DNA from 3 places in the Microbispora sp. H10885 genome. Region 3 is predicted to be linked to each of the others. Evidence: riboswitches for the same ligand, from Rfam matches in the RefSeq annotation. Region 3 holds a riboswitch; each other region holds the start of a gene.

The links. Region 3 has a riboswitch for cyclic di-AMP ahead of HHX37_RS14185 (hypothetical protein). Riboswitches for the same ligand answer to the same signal wherever they lie in the genome.
Region 1: another riboswitch for cyclic di-AMP. It lies ahead of HHX37_RS32215 (C40 family peptidase); the one in region 3 lies ahead of HHX37_RS14185 (hypothetical protein).
Region 2: another riboswitch for cyclic di-AMP. It lies ahead of HHX37_RS05600 (CHAP domain-containing protein); the one in region 3 lies ahead of HHX37_RS14185 (hypothetical protein).

The regions. Positions count from the first base shown of each region.
Region 1 covers NZ_JABBWY010000015.1:40,932-46,673, reverse strand. Annotated here, with positions in the region: gene HHX37_RS32230 (Nramp family divalent metal transporter) at 1-823, shown strand, start outside; gene HHX37_RS32225 (glycosyltransferase family 4 protein) at 994-2,103, opposite strand; gene HHX37_RS32220 (hypothetical protein) at 2,227-3,282, opposite strand; gene HHX37_RS32215 (C40 family peptidase) at 3,359-3,910, opposite strand; cyclic di-AMP (ydaO/yuaA leader) riboswitch at 3,981-4,141, opposite strand; gene HHX37_RS32210 (C40 family peptidase) at 4,447-5,388, opposite strand; gene HHX37_RS32205 (NYN domain-containing protein) at 5,542-5,742, opposite strand, start outside.
Region 2 covers NZ_JABBWY010000002.1:109,594-115,335, forward strand. Annotated here, with positions in the region: gene HHX37_RS05580 (hypothetical protein) at 1-1,510, shown strand, start outside; gene HHX37_RS05585 (DUF4236 domain-containing protein) at 1,672-1,851, opposite strand; gene HHX37_RS05590 (MarR family winged helix-turn-helix transcriptional regulator) at 2,039-2,542, shown strand; gene HHX37_RS05595 (hypothetical protein) at 2,643-3,233, opposite strand; gene HHX37_RS05600 (CHAP domain-containing protein) at 3,383-4,207, opposite strand; cyclic di-AMP (ydaO/yuaA leader) riboswitch at 4,519-4,663, opposite strand; gene HHX37_RS37585 (ArsR/SmtB family transcription factor) at 4,875-5,742, opposite strand, start outside.
Region 3 covers NZ_JABBWY010000005.1:9,208-14,949, forward strand. Annotated here, with positions in the region: gene HHX37_RS14165 (ATP-binding SpoIIE family protein phosphatase) at 1-554, shown strand, start outside; gene HHX37_RS14170 (TIGR03086 family metal-binding protein) at 642-1,208, shown strand; gene HHX37_RS38195 (50S ribosomal protein bL37) at 1,227-1,304, opposite strand; gene HHX37_RS14175 (DeoR/GlpR family DNA-binding transcription regulator) at 1,443-2,249, shown strand; gene galT (galactose-1-phosphate uridylyltransferase) at 2,298-3,356, shown strand; cyclic di-AMP (ydaO/yuaA leader) riboswitch at 3,430-3,567, shown strand; gene HHX37_RS14185 (hypothetical protein) at 3,602-4,513, shown strand; gene HHX37_RS14190 (hypothetical protein) at 4,570-4,998, opposite strand; gene HHX37_RS14195 (DinB family protein) at 5,221-5,730, shown strand.

The DNA of each region.
Region 1 (5,742 bases), on a different contig from region 3:
CCAGGTGATGCTGTCGGGGTCCCTCGCGGGCGTGGCGGGCGGCTTCGTGCCCCGCCTCGCCGGGCCGGACAGCCTGCTGCTGGCGACCGGGATCGTCGGAGCGACCGTCATGCCGCACGTCGTCTACCTGCACTCCGCACTGACCCAGCACCAGGGAAGAGCTCTCACACAGCACCACGGGGCCGTCACACGACACCACGCGGCCGTCACTCAGCACCATGAGGCTCTCACCGAGCGGCCCCGAGCCCTCGCCCGGAACCGCGGTGCCTGGGACCCGCGCCGGGCGGCCCTCCAGGCCAGCCGCGTCGACATCGCCGTCGCGCTCGGCACGGCGGGGCTGGTGAACATGGCGATGCTCACCGTCGCCGCCGCGACCTTCGACGGGAGCGATCTCGCGGGGCTGGAGGCCGTCCACGCCGGGCTCGGCGAGACCCTCGGCCCCGGGGCGGCCGTCGCTTTCGCGCTCGCCCTGCTCGCCTCCGGCCTGGCCTCCTCCAGCGTCGGCACGTACGCCGGGCAGGTGATCATGGCGGGCTTCCTGCGCCGCCGCGTGCCGCTTCTGGCGCGCCGACTGGTCACGGTCCTTCCGGCCATGGCGATCCTGGCCGCGGGGATGGACCCCACCCGTGCGCTCGTCCTGAGTCAGGTCGCGCTGTCGTTCGGCATCCCGTTCGCCCTGGTCCCGCTCGTCGTGTTCACCGCCCGCCGCGCCCTCATGGGCGATCTGGTCAACCGCCGGGCGACCACCGCCGCCGGTGTCGCCGTCGCCGCCGTGATCAGCGCGTTGAACGGATTCCTGCTGGTGGAAGTCTTCACCGGCTGAGGGCTCTCCGCTGGGCAGCCCCGGTCGCAGGCCGCGCTCACCGGCCGCGCTCACCAAACGCGAACACGAACCACCGGCACGAACCACGGACACGAGCACGGACCCCGCCGACCCTCACCGGCCGCGGGCGGCCGTCGCGGCGGCTCTCACACCGGCTCTCAAGGGGCCTGTCACAGCAGGGCGGCGAACCGGGCCGCGACGCGTTCCCAGCCCCACTCCTCCTCGATCCAGGCCCGGCCCCGCTCGCCCATCGCGCGGGCGCGGGCAGGGTCGGCCAGCAGGTCGCACAGCGCGCCGGCCACCGCCGTGTGCGACCTTCCGTCGACCACCAGGCCGGTCTCGCCGTGCAGTACGGCGTCGGGTGCGCCTCCCGAGGAACCGGCGACCACCGGCAGCCCGGTGGCCGACGCCTCCAGGTAGACGATGCCGAGCCCTTCGGCGTCGAGCCCTCCGAACCTGCTGCGGCACGGCATGGCGAACACGTCTCCCGCGTCGTAGTGGGCCGGGAGATCGGCCCACGGAACCGACCCGGTGATCACCACCGACCCGCGCGGCCCGGCGCCGGCGACCGCCCGCTCCAGCGACCGCCGCGAGGGCCCCCCGCCGACCAGCAGCAGCACCGCTCCGGGCACCCGCCGCAGGACGTGCGGCCAGGCCCGCAGCAGGACGTCCTGCCCCTTGCGGGGCACCAGCCGGGAGACGCAGACGACCACCGGCCGGTCTCCCAGGCCGAGCGCCGCCCGGACGCGCTCTCCGCCCGCGCCGGGACGGAAGGCGCCGGTGTCCACGCCCGGAGCGAGCCGTACGAGCCGGGGCGCCGGGATCACCGGGGCGAGCAGACCGCGCGTGTACTCGCCGAGGTAGGTCACGACGTCGGCGCCCGTCCCGATCCGGCGCAGCACGCCGCGGGCGCCGGGCAGCCGCGCCCAGGACGCCTCGTGCCCGTGCGTCAGCATGACGATCCGCGCCGCGCCGGCGGCACGCAGGGCGGGAGCGAGCAGGCCGAGCGGCGCGGCGGCGCCGAAGACGACGGTGGCGCCGTCCTCGACCAGCGCCGCCGCCCTGCCCGCCACCGCGCGCGTCGGCAGCATGAGGGTCGAGGGATGACGGACCACCTCGTACGGCTGGCGGGCGTCGAACTCCTCGCACCCCTTCCACCGCGGCGCGTACACGACGACCGAGCCGGGCGGCCTTCGGGAGGCGAGGCCGTGCACGAACGCCTGGATGCCTCCCGGTCTGGGCGGGAAGTCGTTCGTGACGATCAACGTCCTGTTCGCCATCCTCACCCCCGGTATCGGCGCGGCGGGCGGTCCACGGCCACGCGGCCCGCCCGAGATCGCATTCTCGCAGGCCCCTCCCGCCGCTCGCCCGCCCCGGAACCAGGACCGGAATCAGGGCCGTGATCAGGACCGGGCCAGCTCGGCCCGTACGGAGGACCGCCAGAGGCGGGTCAGCTCGGCGGTGGTCAGCCCGAGGACGTTCCGCAGCGCGGCGTCGGCGTCCTCGCGCAGCGCGGCGCGGTAGAGGGCGACCAGCCTCCGCTCGCCGAAGCGGGCGGCGATGTAACGGCAGGCCAGCCAGGCCTCCTCGTACGCCTGGGCGGGCCTGGCGGCGAAGTCCGCGGGTTCCGGCAGGCGGGCCAGGGGCGCCCCGGCCGCCGCGCCGGCCCCAGTCCCGGCGGACTCGGTGCCGGCAGACTCGGTGCCGGGCGCAGTACCGGCCTCGGCACCGGCCTGTGGGGCGCCTTCCGCTCCGGCTCCGCCGCCGGCCCGCGGGTCCGCGGCCAGCTCCGCGGCGAGTTCGGCCGCGACCACATGAACGGGCAGGCCGCTGTCGAGGTAGCCCACATAGTCGGCGAAGCCCTCCAGGAGCCACATCGGCACCGCGCGGGGCCCGGAGGCCGCGACGTGCGTGAGCTCGTGGGTCACGACGACCTGGCGGCCGATCGCGGACAGGCGGGCGAACGCGGCGGGCTGCACGATCACCCGGTCACCGGTCGCGACGGCCGCCAGACCGCCGACCACCGCGGGGGCGGCCAGGACCGCCGCCTGCTCCTCCGTGCGGGGCACGAGGATCACCGCGCCGCCGTGCTCTCCCCACACCCTCGTGACCGTGCGGTCGGCCCGGCCGGCCAGCCGGGCGACCTCGGCGACCAGCCTTCGCGGCGCGCCGACGACGACGGCGTGCTCGCCGCGGGCGACGGAGGCGCCCGTCCACATGCCGGGCTGCTCCCGCACGGCGGCGCGGGCCTGGGCCAGAAGGGGCGACAGGGGGTCGGGCGGCGCGGCGGCGGCCGTACCGGCCAGCAGCGCGGCCAGCACGACGGCCACGGACGCCGACCGTCCGCCGCGCGTCCTCACCAGGCCCTCGGCGCTCGCGAGGGCCTGCCGTACGGGATGGGCGGGCGCGGCGCCGGGGGGACCGAGGCCATGGGGAGCATCGTAACGAGGGAACGCCACGGCTCCGCCCACCTGTGAGGGGGACGGAGCCGTGGAGCGGTGCCGGCGACGACGGGCTCGGCACCAGGGGGACGGATCAGGCGCCGGGGCGTACGGCGCCCACGAAGGTCGCCCTGCGGTAGGAGTCGAGCCTGTCGATCCTGACCCGCGTGCCGCTGTGCGGGGCGTGGATCATCCTGCCGTGCCCGACATACATGCCGACGTGGCCGCCGCCGCTGGTGAAGATGAGGTCGCCGGGCTTGAAATGGCCCCAGGACACCTTCTTCCGTACGGCGCTGCGGATGGACCACGTTGTGCGCGGCAGCCGTACGCCGGCCTTGCGCCAGGCGTAGGTGACCAGGCCCGAGCAGTCGAACGAGCCGGGACCGCTGGCCCCGTAGCGGTAGGGGTCGCCGATGTGCTTCCTCGCGGTCCTGACCGCTCGCTGCGCCTTGGCCAGCTGGAGCGCGGCCCGGCTGAGCTTCTTCCGCTTGACGGCCGCCTTCTTCGTGGACTTCTTCGTGGCCTTCTTGGCCGCCGCGGTGGTGGCGGCCCTCGTGTTCGTCTCCGTGGTCACCTTGATGACCGTGACCGTCACCGGGTCTGCCGACGCCGGCTGCGCACCGGCGACTCCCACGGATGCCGTCAAAGCGGCACCCCCAAGGGCAATTCGGGCAAGGCGGGACAGGCTAGCGGGGGTGGTAGACAGGATCTCTCCTTGGATCTTCCGCGTACGCCTACCGGGTTAGCTGACGGGTTCGGGCGGGGAAGTCGCCCTACGGCGCGTGGACGCGCCGATTCACCCCGGACCTTCGCGAGGAAGGTCGATGGTTCCCCGGCTCCGTGCCTCCTGACTGCACGGACTCGGCAGGTCGTCGGCGCCCGGAAATCCCCTGGGGGAGCAAGTAGACGGACGGCGCCGGCGACGGTGGATGACGCGGGCCCGGCCGGCCGGACCGGGCTCGCCGCGGCGAGGCGTGCTCACCGCGGCCCAGAAGCTACCCAGATCAGGCGGCTCCCGGCAAAGCCATCCCGGCGCATAAAGATCGGATAACGAGGCCGCGCGCGAGAAACCGCAGCTTACCCACGTCACAGAAGACCAAGTGTGACTCTGCTCACATCAGCCATCGCAATGTCCAAATAAGGCACTTAGCTCACAGCCGGAACAAAGATCACATCGCGGGCTCAGGGGCGGACGGCGCCGATCGCGTGGTAGTCCGCCAGTGTGACAATCTTCACAACGTCGCCGGTCTGCGGGGCGTGGACGACCTTGCCGTCCCCCGCGTACAGGCCCACGTGGCCGAAGCCCGCGTGGAAGAGCAGATCGCCCGCCTGGAGCGCGTCGAGCGACACGCGGCGGCTCGCGCCCCACGCCCACTGCTCGTAGCTCGTACGCGGCAGGCTGACCCCTCCCGCCGCCCAGGAGGCCTGGACGAGGCCGGAGCAGTCCCAGGAGTCCGGCCCGCTCCCCCCGTAGCGGTACGGCTTGCCGACCTGCTTGTAGGCGAACTGGAGCGCCGACAGGGCGTTACCCGACGCCGGGCCCTTGTAGGCGACGCCCGCGCTGTTGGGGTTGCCGGGGTTGTAGGTGCCGAGCGAGCGGAGCAGCTTCATCTGCTCGTTGACGAGCTTGTCGACCTTCTTCTTCTCGTCGGCGAGCTCGCCCCTGACCTTGGTGGCCTCGGCGTAGACGGTCTTCGTCTCGTCCCGCCGGTCCTTCAGGCCCTGGATCGCGCCCTCGTACTGCTGGAGCCGCCCGATGCGCTCGGCGGAGATGTGGTTGTACGTGGCGAGACCGCTGAGCATGGTGTCGGGATCGGGGTTGTAGAAGACGCCCCACGTCCCGATGCCGCCCACCTGGTAGCTGCTGACCGCCATCGTCACCAGCCCCGAGCGCAGCGCCTCGACCCGCGCGTTCTGCTTCTTGTAGTCGTCGTTCAGCGCCAGGTACTTCTTCCTGGCCGACTTCCACTTCTCACTGGCCGCGTTGTAGCGGTCCACGAGTTTGTCCGCCTGCGCGTTCAGCCGGTTCAGCTTCGCCTTGGCCTGGGCAAGGGTGGGCTTTGGATCGGCCTGCGCGCCCGTCAGCGGCGTCAGCAGGACCACGGCGGCCAAAACGGCGGCCACCGGCACACGCCCTTGCACTCGGGCCCCCTCGGGATCAACGAAACCTGCGGCGCGACTCTATCTAGGCGATCTTGACGCTTCAACCTATTCGCAGCTATTCGCGGCAGTCATCACTCACCGGATCGGCTCTCGTACGGAGCGTGCCGGACGGGATCAGCCGCGGCCGAGACGCCGCAGCAGCAGGAGCGAGGGCACCGGCCGGGCGCCCATGCGGCGCACGGACTCGGCCACCTCGCGGTCGGAGGAGACGACCGCGATGCCGCGCCCCGGCGGCTCGGCGCGCACGAGCGTGCGGATCAGGTCGTCGGCGATCTCGCCGGGCGCGCTGAACATCACCCGCACCCCGCGCGGCGC
Region 2 (5,742 bases), on a different contig from region 3:
GCCCTCGTTGCGAAAACTGGAGCGCTGGGCACAACAGAACGGGAAGCCGGCACTGTCGAAGTCGACCGTCGCCGACATGCTCAGCGGCCGGCGGTTTCCGCGGAAGACCGTACTGCTGACCTTCCTGGAGGCCTGCGCGGTACCCGATGGCGAGGTCGAGCGATGGCAGCGCGCCTGGGAGCGCATCGCCCCCGAGGAGAACCGCCGCCCCGAGGTCGAGCCCGCCGACCTCGATCGGTTCCGCGAGCAGGTCCTGGAACAGGCTCACGAGGCGGCCGAGGCGATCCTCACCGGGGCTCGCGGCCGAGCTGAGCAGATCATCGCCGAGGCCGAGCAGAGACTCGTCGAGGCCGAGACGCTGCGGCGTCAGGCCCAGGCCGATGCGGCCGCCGTTGACACACGGGCTCCCCAGGCAGAGCACACTCTCCAGCACAGAGACGAAATCCCGCGCGGGGACCGGGACTCCCTTGCCCACCAGCGCGAGCGCGAACTCGAGGCAGTGCGGCGTGAGCGGGACGAACTGGCGGCCCGGCTCCAAGGCCTGTCCGCCGCCCAGGCCCGGAGGGCCAGACCACGCGCGACAGCGGTTGCCGCTCCTCGGATACTGGCCGGCCACGCCAAGCCCGTCGTCGGACTGGCCTTTCACCCCGATGGCCGGCTATTGGCCACCGCCGGCGCCGATGGCACCGTGCGGCTGTGGGATACGGTCACCCACGATCCCGTCGGGGATCCCATCACCGGCCACTCCGGTCTCTACGAGGTGGCCTTCCACCCCGACGGCCGTCTGCTCGCCAGCGTCGACGGGACGGTGCGGCTGTGGGATCCGGCCACCGGAGAGCCCGTCGGCAGGCCTCTGGAGCACGGTGGCCGGATCGACTCTGACATCGCGGTGGCTTTCCACCCTCAGGGGCATCTGCTGGTCACCGGCAGCGTTGCCGGGAAAGTGCGGCTGTGGGATCCGGCCACCGGAGAACCCCTCGGCAGGTTCGGCAGTGGCGGCTCGCCCGTCAAGGCAGTGGCCTTCCACCCCGACGGCAGTCTGCTCGCCAGTGTCGACAGGACGGTGCGGCTGTGGGATCCGGCCACCATGGAGTCCATTGGCGAACCCTTCATGCCCTACCCCGGCCCTCTCCATGGGTTGGCCTTCCACCCGCAGAGACACCTGCTCGTCGCCGTCGGTGACGACGGGGGCGTGCACTTGCGGGATCTGGAAACCGGGCGAGAGGTACTGAGACATCCCCGTCAACCCTTGAGCAGCCATGTCGGCGCGGTCCGTGGCGCGGCCTTCCACCCCGGCGGTGACCTGCTCGTCACTACCGGCGCCGACGGCACGGCGCGGCTGTGGGATCCGGCCACCGGAGAACCCCTCGGCGAACCCCTCAGCGCCCACACCGGCACCGTCTATGCGGTGGCGTTCCATCCCGACGGCCGCTGGTTCGCCACCGCCAACGAGGACGCGACGATCCGGTTGTGGTCGACCCCGAAGTGGGCCGACCATCCGGTGAAGTAGGCCGGACATGCCTGCTGCTCGGGCCTGCCCCAGGAACTCCGATACCCGTATCGGGGAGCCCGCCTGACCGCCGCTCTCCCGAAGCGACCCGGAGAAGTGACGCCGCCGGGGTCCTGCGCCGGGCGGGCCGGAGGCCACGCCCGGCGCGTCACGCACCGGCTCTAACTGAGCGTCTTCTTCCAGTGGAAGCCGCCGGGCAGGTTCACCGTGAGGGTGCGACGCCCATCCGCCGTCTTGGTCACGCGGAAGGCGCGGCCGCCGTAGCTGTGGCCCACACCGCCGCGCGACAGGTTGAGTCTGAAAGGCCCCATCTTGATTGACTTACGGTAGCTCCAGCCCATCGTTTCCCTCCGTGTTTTCCGTGCCCCCGCGACTACCCACAGAAGCGATCAGCACACGCGCTTGCACAGAGGTGCATGTCGGGACGCACCGCCGCCGTCCTCGCCGTACAACTCCTGGTCACAGGGTGGGAACCTTTGTCCGGTGCAATGACGAGACGGCGGCTGGGACCGTGTAAAAACGATGCCTATGGCTAAGGATGGGGACGAGGAGCCGATCGCGGACGACCTGGAGGCCGTCACGTCCGCCGTGCTCACCGCGTCGCGGGTGCTCGTCGCGATCTCCGCACGCTCCCTCGCCTCCGCGGAGGACAGAGTCACACTGCCGCAGTTCCGGATGCTGCTGGTGGTCGGGCAGGGAGAGACAAAACTGGTCACGCTGGCCGAGAGACTCGGCGTGAATCCCTCGACCGCGATGCGGATGGCGGACCGCCTCGCCGCCGCCGGGCTGCTGAAGCGCGAGGTGAACCCGCAGAACCGGCGGGAGACGCTGCTGCGGCTGACCGACGTCGGCTCGCGCATCGTGGACGAGGTCACGGCCCGGCGCAAGGCGGAGATCGCGGCGATACTCGCCCGGATGCCCGCTCCCCGGCGCCAGGCTCTGATCACCGCCATGCGCGAGTTCACCGACGCGGCCGGCGAACCGCCCACGACCGTCTCGTTCCCGCTCGGCTGGCCCGATCCGTCCTCCTGACCCGATGCCTGAACGGACCTGGTGATCCGGTACGCCCGCCGGAAGCCGGCCGGGTTCGCGGCGGCGGCGCACTCGCCGGGTACGCGGTCGTCACGCGGACTCAGCATCCGGAGGCGGCGCACTCCCCCGGGATGAGGCCGCCGGAGCCACCGGCCGTCGAGGGCGTGTCGTCGCCTCCGCCGGAGCCGGTGCCCGCGCCGCCCTTCGTGTCACCGCCCGCCTTTCCGGCCGGCCCGGTCTTCACCTGGCCCGTGCCGCCGGGCGCCTGACCGGTGGACCCACCGGCGCCGGAGCCGGTGCCCGTGCCGTCTCCGGCGGGCGCCTGCGCGGAGCCTCCGGAGCCGCCGTCCGCGCCACCACCCTCGGCGTCGCCCGCCGAGCCGTCATCCGCGCCGTCATCCGCACCGTCCTCGGCGCCGGTCCCGGAGTCCGGTCCCGCCTCGGCGGGATCACCGGCGCCGTTCTCCTGCGCCGGCGCCGTCTGCTGCCCGGCACCGCCCGCGGAGGGGCCCGGGTCCGTGGCGCCGCGCAACGCGAAGCCCGCGCCCGCCGCCGCGAGTACGGCGACCAGGATCACGGCGACGATGACGAGGGGCTTCCTGCTCTTCGCGCCGGACGGCTCGTCGCTGGAGAGGATCTCCTGACGAAACTGATCATCCTGGCTCGTCTGTGAGGGGACGCGCCCGTACATGTGAGACAACTCCCAGCGGTCGTATCGGGGGAAAGCTCCACGGCTTCCGCGGGTGGCTGCCCACCCTAGCCGCGTGAGTCACCGAATTTCACAGACACCCGCAAACGATCTCAAACTCCCAGAGTGTTCCCAGGCGCCTCTCCGGCCGGTCAGCCGAAATAGGGGAGGTGGAACGGCTCCTGCGCCGCGGCGGGGCCGGACACCCCGGCTCCCACGACCTCCTGGCCGCGTCGCTCGCCGCCGTGCCCCTCCCGCCGCGGGCCACCCCTGCGGTGCCGTCCGCCGGACGTCGCCGCCGCGGCTGCCCTGAAGCGCAGACCGGTCACCGCGGTCGACACGAGCGCGAACAGCAGCCCGGCCGGCAGGACGGCGTCGCTCGGCGAGAAGGCCGTGCCCGGCGGCTGCCCGTGACCCGCGGCCATGCTCCGCGTGGCCGACGCCGCCGCCCCCTGCCCCACTGCCCCCTGGACCACCGCCCCCTGGACCGCCGCGTCCGCCGCCACGGGCTGGACGGTGACGGTCACCTTCGGGATCACCTTCACCTTGCGCGGCAGGCCGTACCCGACGATCTTGCTGGAGTCGCGCACCTTGCGCTTGAGCCAGACGCCGTCGACGTTGCCCTCGATCGTGTGGACCTTGCCGCCGACGACCTTCTCGACGATGCCGACGTGGTCGATGTCCTTGATGCGCTTCGACCCCGACCAGTCGAAGAAGACCACGGCCCCCGGTTCCGGCTTGCGGCTCCAGGCGCCCTGCTGCTCGAACCACTTGGCGTGCCGGGTGGTCAGCGCGAACTCGCCGACGTGGTCCTGCACGCCCGCCCGGTTGGCCGCCCACGAGACGAACATGTCGCACCAGGGAGCCGCCTTGAAGTCGGAGTCCATGGCGATGTTGTCGGCGTACCACTCGCCGAACTTGGTCGGCTTCCCGGGCCGTTCCCGGTAGCCGAGCTCCGGGCGTACGGCGTCGAGCAACTGCTGTGCTATCGGATCGGTAGAAATCGAAGGCTCCTATGGCGCGCGTCAGAACATGACGAACCCGCCGCCGGGCACGACGGCATGCGGGCATGACCGTCACACCGACCGTCACGCCGGCGGACGCACCGGCGGACACGGCCGCGGCGGTCCCCGGGCGGGCGGGGTCGGACGGGATTCAGAAACGGGAGATGTGGCAGCCCGTCACGGGCGCGCCGTCACCCCGGAAGCCTGGAGACGTTCCAGGGCGGGCATGTGGTCCGGCGACGGAGGCCGGACCGGGTGGGCAGGTGGAGCGGACACTCCACGCGCTCTCCTCTCCTTGGCCGCCTACCGGGTTAGCTGACGGGTTCGGGCCAGGAGTAGCCCTACCGGATGGTCCGGATTCACCCCAGAAGAGACGTGGGTCCCCGGTTCCCGGGTTCGATGACATCCGGGATTCGGCGGTCGCCGGTCGTCCTCGGGTTGAGGACCACGCACCGGCGCACTGACCGGAAGCATAGTAGATCACGAGTAGGACACGACCGAAAAACCGGCAAACAGGTCCATTTCTGCACCTTCTGCACCATGCTTCCGCAGGTCCTCGCACTGACGGCACCTAATCGTGATATGCGCCACAGCCACCCCGCGTACGTTCGCCCTGGGCGCGGCGACAGCGGGTGCGCGATCAGGGTGCCGGTGGGCGGCGCCGATCGAGGAGAGCCAGTCCGGTCGGGGTGAGGGTGTGCAGGACACCGCCGTGGTGCCTGCGCGTCGTGATCAGGCCCGCCTCGCGCAGGACGCCGGTGTGCTGGCTGACCGCCGCCGACGTGATGCCGATCCGCCGGGCCAGGGCGCCGGTGGTGAGGACGCCGTCGGCGATGGCGGTGAGCACCGACGCGCGCGTGCGTCCCAGGAGGTTGGCCAGCGCGCGGGCGGACGTGCCCGTCGTCCAGACGTCCGCCGCGCGGTCGGCCCCGAGCGCGGCCGGGTAGATCAGGATGGGGTCGGCGGGTCCGTCCGCCGCGTACATCACCACCGGGGCGCGCAGGAAGAACGAGGGCACCACCAGGAGTCCCCGCCCGTCGAGGACGAAATCGCCGCCGGGCCCCGGCGCGGTGATGTGAACGGCCGGCGGCGTCCACCGGATGGCCGGGTGCAGGCCGGACAGCAGGCCCTCCACTCCCCTGTCGAGCAGGATCATGCCGCGTCGTACCCGCTCGGCGTCGAGGTGTGCGCGGACGCGATCCCAGTGGGGGCCTACCGCGGCCCGGTGGTACGTCTCCACGGCGGACAGCACCTCCCGCCGGGCAGCGGAAGAGTCGGCGAGCCCATCCAGGGCGGCCGGCACCCGTCCGTGGCGCCCGGCGTAGAAGTCCAGTTCCGCCTCGACCGCGCGGCGGGGGCTGGCGAGGAAGCTCTCCCTGCCCTCGCTGAAGTCGCCGCCCGGGCCGGCGAGGACGGCCATGTCGAAGCACGGCGGCACCGCGGGCGCGATGGCGCCCAGCACCGGGAACCGGACGTCCGGGGCGCGACGCGCCCGGCGCCGCCACGCG
Region 3 (5,742 bases):
CCGACGGCCTGGTGGAGAGCCGCGAGCGGGACCTGGACGCCGGGATCATGGGGTTGCGCCGCTTGCTGGCCGGGCCCGTCGAGGACCTCGACGACATGTGCGACGACATCATCAGCAGCCAGCGGGCGAGCCACGAGCGCGACGACATCGCCCTGCTGGTGGCCCGTGTGCGTGAGCTCGACCCGGACGAGGTGGCGACCTGCCCCCTGCCCGCCGACCCGAAGTTCGTCTCCCAGGCCCGCCGGTTCGTCCGGGTCACCCTCGCCGCCTGGGGACTGAGCAGCCTGGTGGACAGCACCCAGCTCATCGTCAGCGAACTGGTCACCAATGCGCTCAAGCACGGCTGGCCGCCGATCGAGCTGCGGCTGCTGCGCTGCCGCACACTGGTGGTCGAGGTCGCCGACGGCTCCCCCTCCAGCCCCGCCCCGCGTACGGCCACCCCCGACGAGGACACCGGCCGCGGCCTCCAGCTGATCAAGCGCTTCGCCTATCGCTGGGGCACCCGGCCCACCCCGTACGGCAAGATCGTCTGGGTCGAGCAGCATCTTCCGTGACCGGCCGCCTCCTCGCGGGCGGGCGGGCATGACTGATCGCCGGGAGGAGTTACGGTCGAATCGGGGAGCTCGTGGCGAGGAGGGGACATGATCGACATCCGGGACGCGTACCGCAGGGCGCTCGACGGTTTCGGCGACCGCCTCCATCTCGTCCGCCCCGGACAGTGGGACCTGCCGACGCCGTGCGTCGACTGGGACGTCCGGGGGCTGGTGAACCACCTGGTGACCGAGAACCTGTGGGCTCCCGAACTGCTGTCGGGCCGCACGGCCGCCGAGGTGGGCGACGCGTTCGAGGGCGACGTGCTCGGCGACGACCCGGTGAAGGCGTTCGAGGCGTCCGCGCAGGGCGCCGTCCAGGCGGTGTACGCCGAGGGCGCCCTCACGAGCGTGGCTCATCTGTCCTTCGGCGACGTGCCGGGCGAGGAGTACATCACCGAGCTGTTCGCGGACGCGCTGATCCACACCTGGGACCTCGCGCGGGCCGTCGGCGGTCCGGAACGGCTCGACCCCGACCTCGTCGCGTCCTGCGCCGAATGGTTCGCCAAGGCGTGGGACGGCTACCGCGAGGCGGGCGTGATCGGGGACGAGCGCGACGTCCCGGCCGGCGCCGACCAGCAGACCAAGCTGCTCGCGGCGTGGGGCAGAACCCCCTGAGACGGCCCCGGAACCGGGCTATCGCCCCGTAGGACGCTTGCCGTGGTTGGCCTTCTTCTTCCTGCGGGCCTTCGACTTGCGTGCGCGTCTGCCCATCGCGGCCGCCTTCCCTGGAGTACGGGTTTCGCCCACTGTCCCCCCGCGGACGGGCGGCGGCAAGTACCCGCACCCCGGCTCAGCGCTCCTGTACGTATGTGTGCATAATCTGTTGGAATCTGTTTAAAGGAGTGGCGGATGCTGGCCCAGCAACGGCAGCAGGCGATCCTGGAGAGAGTCCGCAGGTCCGGCGGGGTCCGGGTCGCGCAACTCGTGCGTGAGCTCGGGGTGTCGGACATGACGATCCGCCGCGACCTGGAGGTCCTGGCGGAGCGCGGCCTGATCGTCAAGGTGCACGGCGGGGCCACCGCCACCGGCGCCGGCTCCACCGAGGAGCCGGGCTTCGCGGCCAAGTCGATGCGGCAGCAGGCCGAGAAGGAGGCCGTCGCCCGCTGCGCGGCCCCGCTCGTACGGCCGGGAAGCTCCGTCGCGCTCTCGGCCGGCACGACGACCTGGACGCTGGCCCACCACCTGGTGGACGTGCCCGAGCTGACCGTGATCACCAACTCCGTCCAGGTGGCCGACGTCTTCCACCGGGCGGGGCGGCCCGACCAGACCGTGGTGCTCGTGGGAGGCGTGCGGACGCCGTCCGACGCGCTGGTCGGCCCGGTCGCGGTCGCGGCCGTCCGCTCCCTGAACGTCGACATCCTCATGCTCGGCGTGCACGGCATGAGCGTCCGGGCCGGTTTCACCACCCCCAACCTGCTGGAGGCGGAGACCGACCGCGCCCTGATCGCCGCCGCCCAGCGGCTCGTCGTCCTGGCCGACCACACCAAGTGGGGGACCGTCGGCATCAGCACGATCGCGGCCCTCGGCGAGGCCGACGTGGTCGTGAGCGACACGGGCCTGCCCGAGGACGCCCGCGCCGTGCTGTCGGAGCACGCCGGCGAGCTCCTCCTCGCGGATCCGTCCGGCGAGGCGCCCCTGAAGACCGCCTCCGTGTGACGCCGCCGCGACGCCGGAGAAGAGCCCTGTGAAGCTGGAGATCGCACCGTGAAGCGCACCATCGCTCATCTGGCCGACGGCCGGGAGCTGATCTATTTCGACCGCCGCGACGACGCCGACCACGACGTGGCCGACCCCCGGGATCTGCCCGCGCGCCCCCTCGCGTCCGAGTTGCGTCACGACCCGCTCATGGACGAGTGGGTGGCCGTCGCCCGGCACCGCCAGACCCGCACCCACCTGCCGTCCGCCCAGGAGTGCCCGCTCTGCCCCGGGCATCCCGGCTCGGAGATCCCCTCGCCGTACGAGGTGGCGGTGTTCGAGAACCGCTTCCCGTCGTTCAGCTTCAACACCGGCGCGTACGAGCAGGTGGGCGGGCTGAGCGAGGTGCGGCCGGGGACCGGGCGCTGCGAGGTCGTCTGCTTCACCTCCGACCACGACGCCTCCTTCAGCTCCCTCGGCGACGAGCAGGCCGCGCTGGTCGTCGAGGCGTGGGCCGACCGCACGGCCGAACTGTCCGCGCTGCCCGGCGTGGAGCAGGTCTTCTGCTTCGAGAACCGCGGCGCCGAGATCGGCATCACGCTGCCGCATCCGCATGGGCAGATCTACGCCTATCCGTACGTCACGCCGCGTACCCGGCAGATGCTGGAGACCGCCGCCCGGCACCGCGGCGGCAACCTGTTCGCGGACGTCCTGGCGGCCGAGCGGAAGGGGCCCCGCGTCGTGGCCGCCAACGAGCACTGGACGGCCTTTGTCCCGGCCGCCGCCCGGTACCCCTTCGAGGTGCACCTCTACCCGCACCGCCGGGTGCCGGACATTCCGGCGCTGTCGGCGGAGGAGCGGGCCGCCTTCGCGCCGCTGTACATCGACGTGCTGCGCCGCCTGGACGGGCTGTTCGGCGTCGTCATGCCGTACGTCGCGGCCTGGCACCAGGCTCCGGTCACCTACCGCCGGGATCTGGCCTACCTGCACCTCCAGCTCTTCACGATCCGGCGGGCGGCGGACAAGCTGAAGTACCTCGCCGGATCGGAGTCGGCGATGGGCGCCTTCGTCAACGACGTGCTGCCGGAGGAGGCCGCCCGCATGCTGCGCGAGGTGGTAACGGACTGATCTCCGTACGGTTGCGACTTGGGGTGGCAGTCACCATTTCTTTACCACTAGTATCCCTGGCACCACCGGTCACAGCCGGTGCCGCCTAATCCCGGGCGCCTCGCCCGGGAGCCGGGGACCCATTCACGCCTCTGGGGTAAAGGCACGTCGCTGCCCGGGCTCCTCCAGCCCGCACCCGTCAGCTAACCCGGTCGGCAGATGGAGAGGAGTGGGCTCTGCCCCGCGCGTTCCCCCTGGCCGCCGGTGTGTTGACCGCCGCGGCCCTCGTTCTCGGCACGGCCGCCGGGGGCGCCGCCGCCCCCAAGCCGACGGAGAGGCAGCTCAAGAAGCAGCTCGCCGGCCTGCAGAAGAAGGTCGACCGGCTCATCGCCGACTACAACGCCAAGCGGGTCGCGCTCGCCAGGGCGCGGGACGACGAGGCGGCGGCGCGCGCCCGCGTGACCAGGGCGGAAACCGACTACACGGCGACCCTCGACGAGGTTCGGGAGTTCGTCGGGTTGCGGTACCAGACCGACAGCGTGCGGGTCCTGCCCAACCTGACCGTCTCCGCGGTGGCGTACCAGCTCAAGGAGGAACAGGCCGCGAGGCTCGCGCGGGTCGACGAGGTCCGCACCGAACGGCAGAAGGCCGCCGAGGCGGCGAGGGCGCTCACCGCGTCGCTGAAGTCGCAGGCCGCGGAGGTCGCCGGTCGGCGCCGGGAGGCCGAGAAGCTCATCGACGACATCAAGGACAAGATCGACCGCCTGGTCCCGATCGCTCCGGGCCGGAGGGGCAGCGGGTCGTGGGCGCCCGAACTGCCGGCGGGCGCGGACAACATCACGCCCCGGATGCGGCTCATGCGCTCGGAGGTGGAGGAGCACTTCGATCTGAGCTTCCCGGTCGGCTGCTACCGGGCCGAGAACAGCGGTGAGCACCCCCTCGGCCGCGCCTGCGACTTCATGATGAGCTCGGGCGGCGCCATGCCCTCGGCCCAGATGAAGGCGCTCGGCGACAGCCTGGCCGCCTGGGCCATCAAGAACGGCCCGAAGCTCGGCGTGATGTACGTCATCTGGCAGCAGCGCATCTACAACCTCGGCCACCCGGGCTGGCGCCCCATGTCCGACCGGGGCGGCGTCACCGCCAACCACTACGACCATGTCCACATCTCGATGTACTGAGCAGGAGCTTCGAGGGCCGGCGGCCTCGCCGAGCGAGGCGGCCGGCCCGTTCCGCGTCAGGCGGGGATCTGCTTCTCGTTCCAGGTGTAGTAGATGTAGGTGCTGCCGGGCCCGGTCATCGTGCCGTAGACCTGCCACCAGCTGTTGGTGCCGGGCGAGAAGCGGAAGACCTTGTCGCCGGGCCGGTCGTCCACGAACACGGTCGTGGACCCGTCGGAGGAGTGGATCTGTACCTCGATCGTGAACGTCTCGGTGTCCGGGATGTCGAGGCAGACCTCGTGCGTGTACGCCGACGGACCGGCGATGTTGTAGTTACGGCCGTCCACCGACGGCCGCTGGACGTTGGTGGGGACGTAGCTGGTCCGGGCGTAGGTGTACCCGCCCGTGGAGCAGTCGACCGCGGAGGCGGACGCGGGACCGACGCCGGTGAGCGTGGCGCCGAGGACGCCGGTGGCGACGGCGAGAACGGAGATCGTGCGCTTCATGCCTCTCCTCATCCGTGCAGCGACCCTCCAACCAAAATGGTTGAAGGCTGAACTGATTCTGACTCGATCATGCTGTTTGGACAAGTACGGGCAAAGGTTCGTCCACGCCCGAGTCAAGCGGGTCGCGAGAGCGCGCCCCCTCTCCTGCGCCTGGAAGGCGGGCCGTCCGGCGGGGCGGAAATGAAGTGGTCGCACCCCGGGGGCCAGGGGGAGGATGTCCGGATGACCGACACACGTACCGATCCTCCGCTCGCCGCGGGCGAGCGCGAGATGCTGCGCGCCTTCCTCGACTTCCACCGCCAGACGCTGGCCGTGAAGTGCGAGGGCCTCGCCGAGGAACAGCTACGGCTGCGCTCCGTCCCGCCGTCGTCCCTGTCGCTGCTCGGCATCGTGCGGCACATGGCCGACGTCGAGCGGAGCTGGTTCCGGCGGCGGCTCGCCGGTGAGGACCTCGAAGGCATCTACTACACCGACGACGATCCGGACGGCGAGTTCGACAACGTGGACACGGCGTCCGCCGAGGAGGCCTTCGCCACCTGGCGCGCGGAGATCGAGCACGCGCGGGCGGCGGAGGCGGCCTGCGCCGATCTGGACGCGACGACGAAGGCGGCCCGGCAGGGCGTCCACCACTCACTGCGCTGGATCATGGTCCACATGATCGAGGAGTACGCGCGGCACAACGGCCACGCCGACCTGCTGCGCGAGCGCATCGACGGGGCGACGGGCGAGTAGGGACCCGGTCCC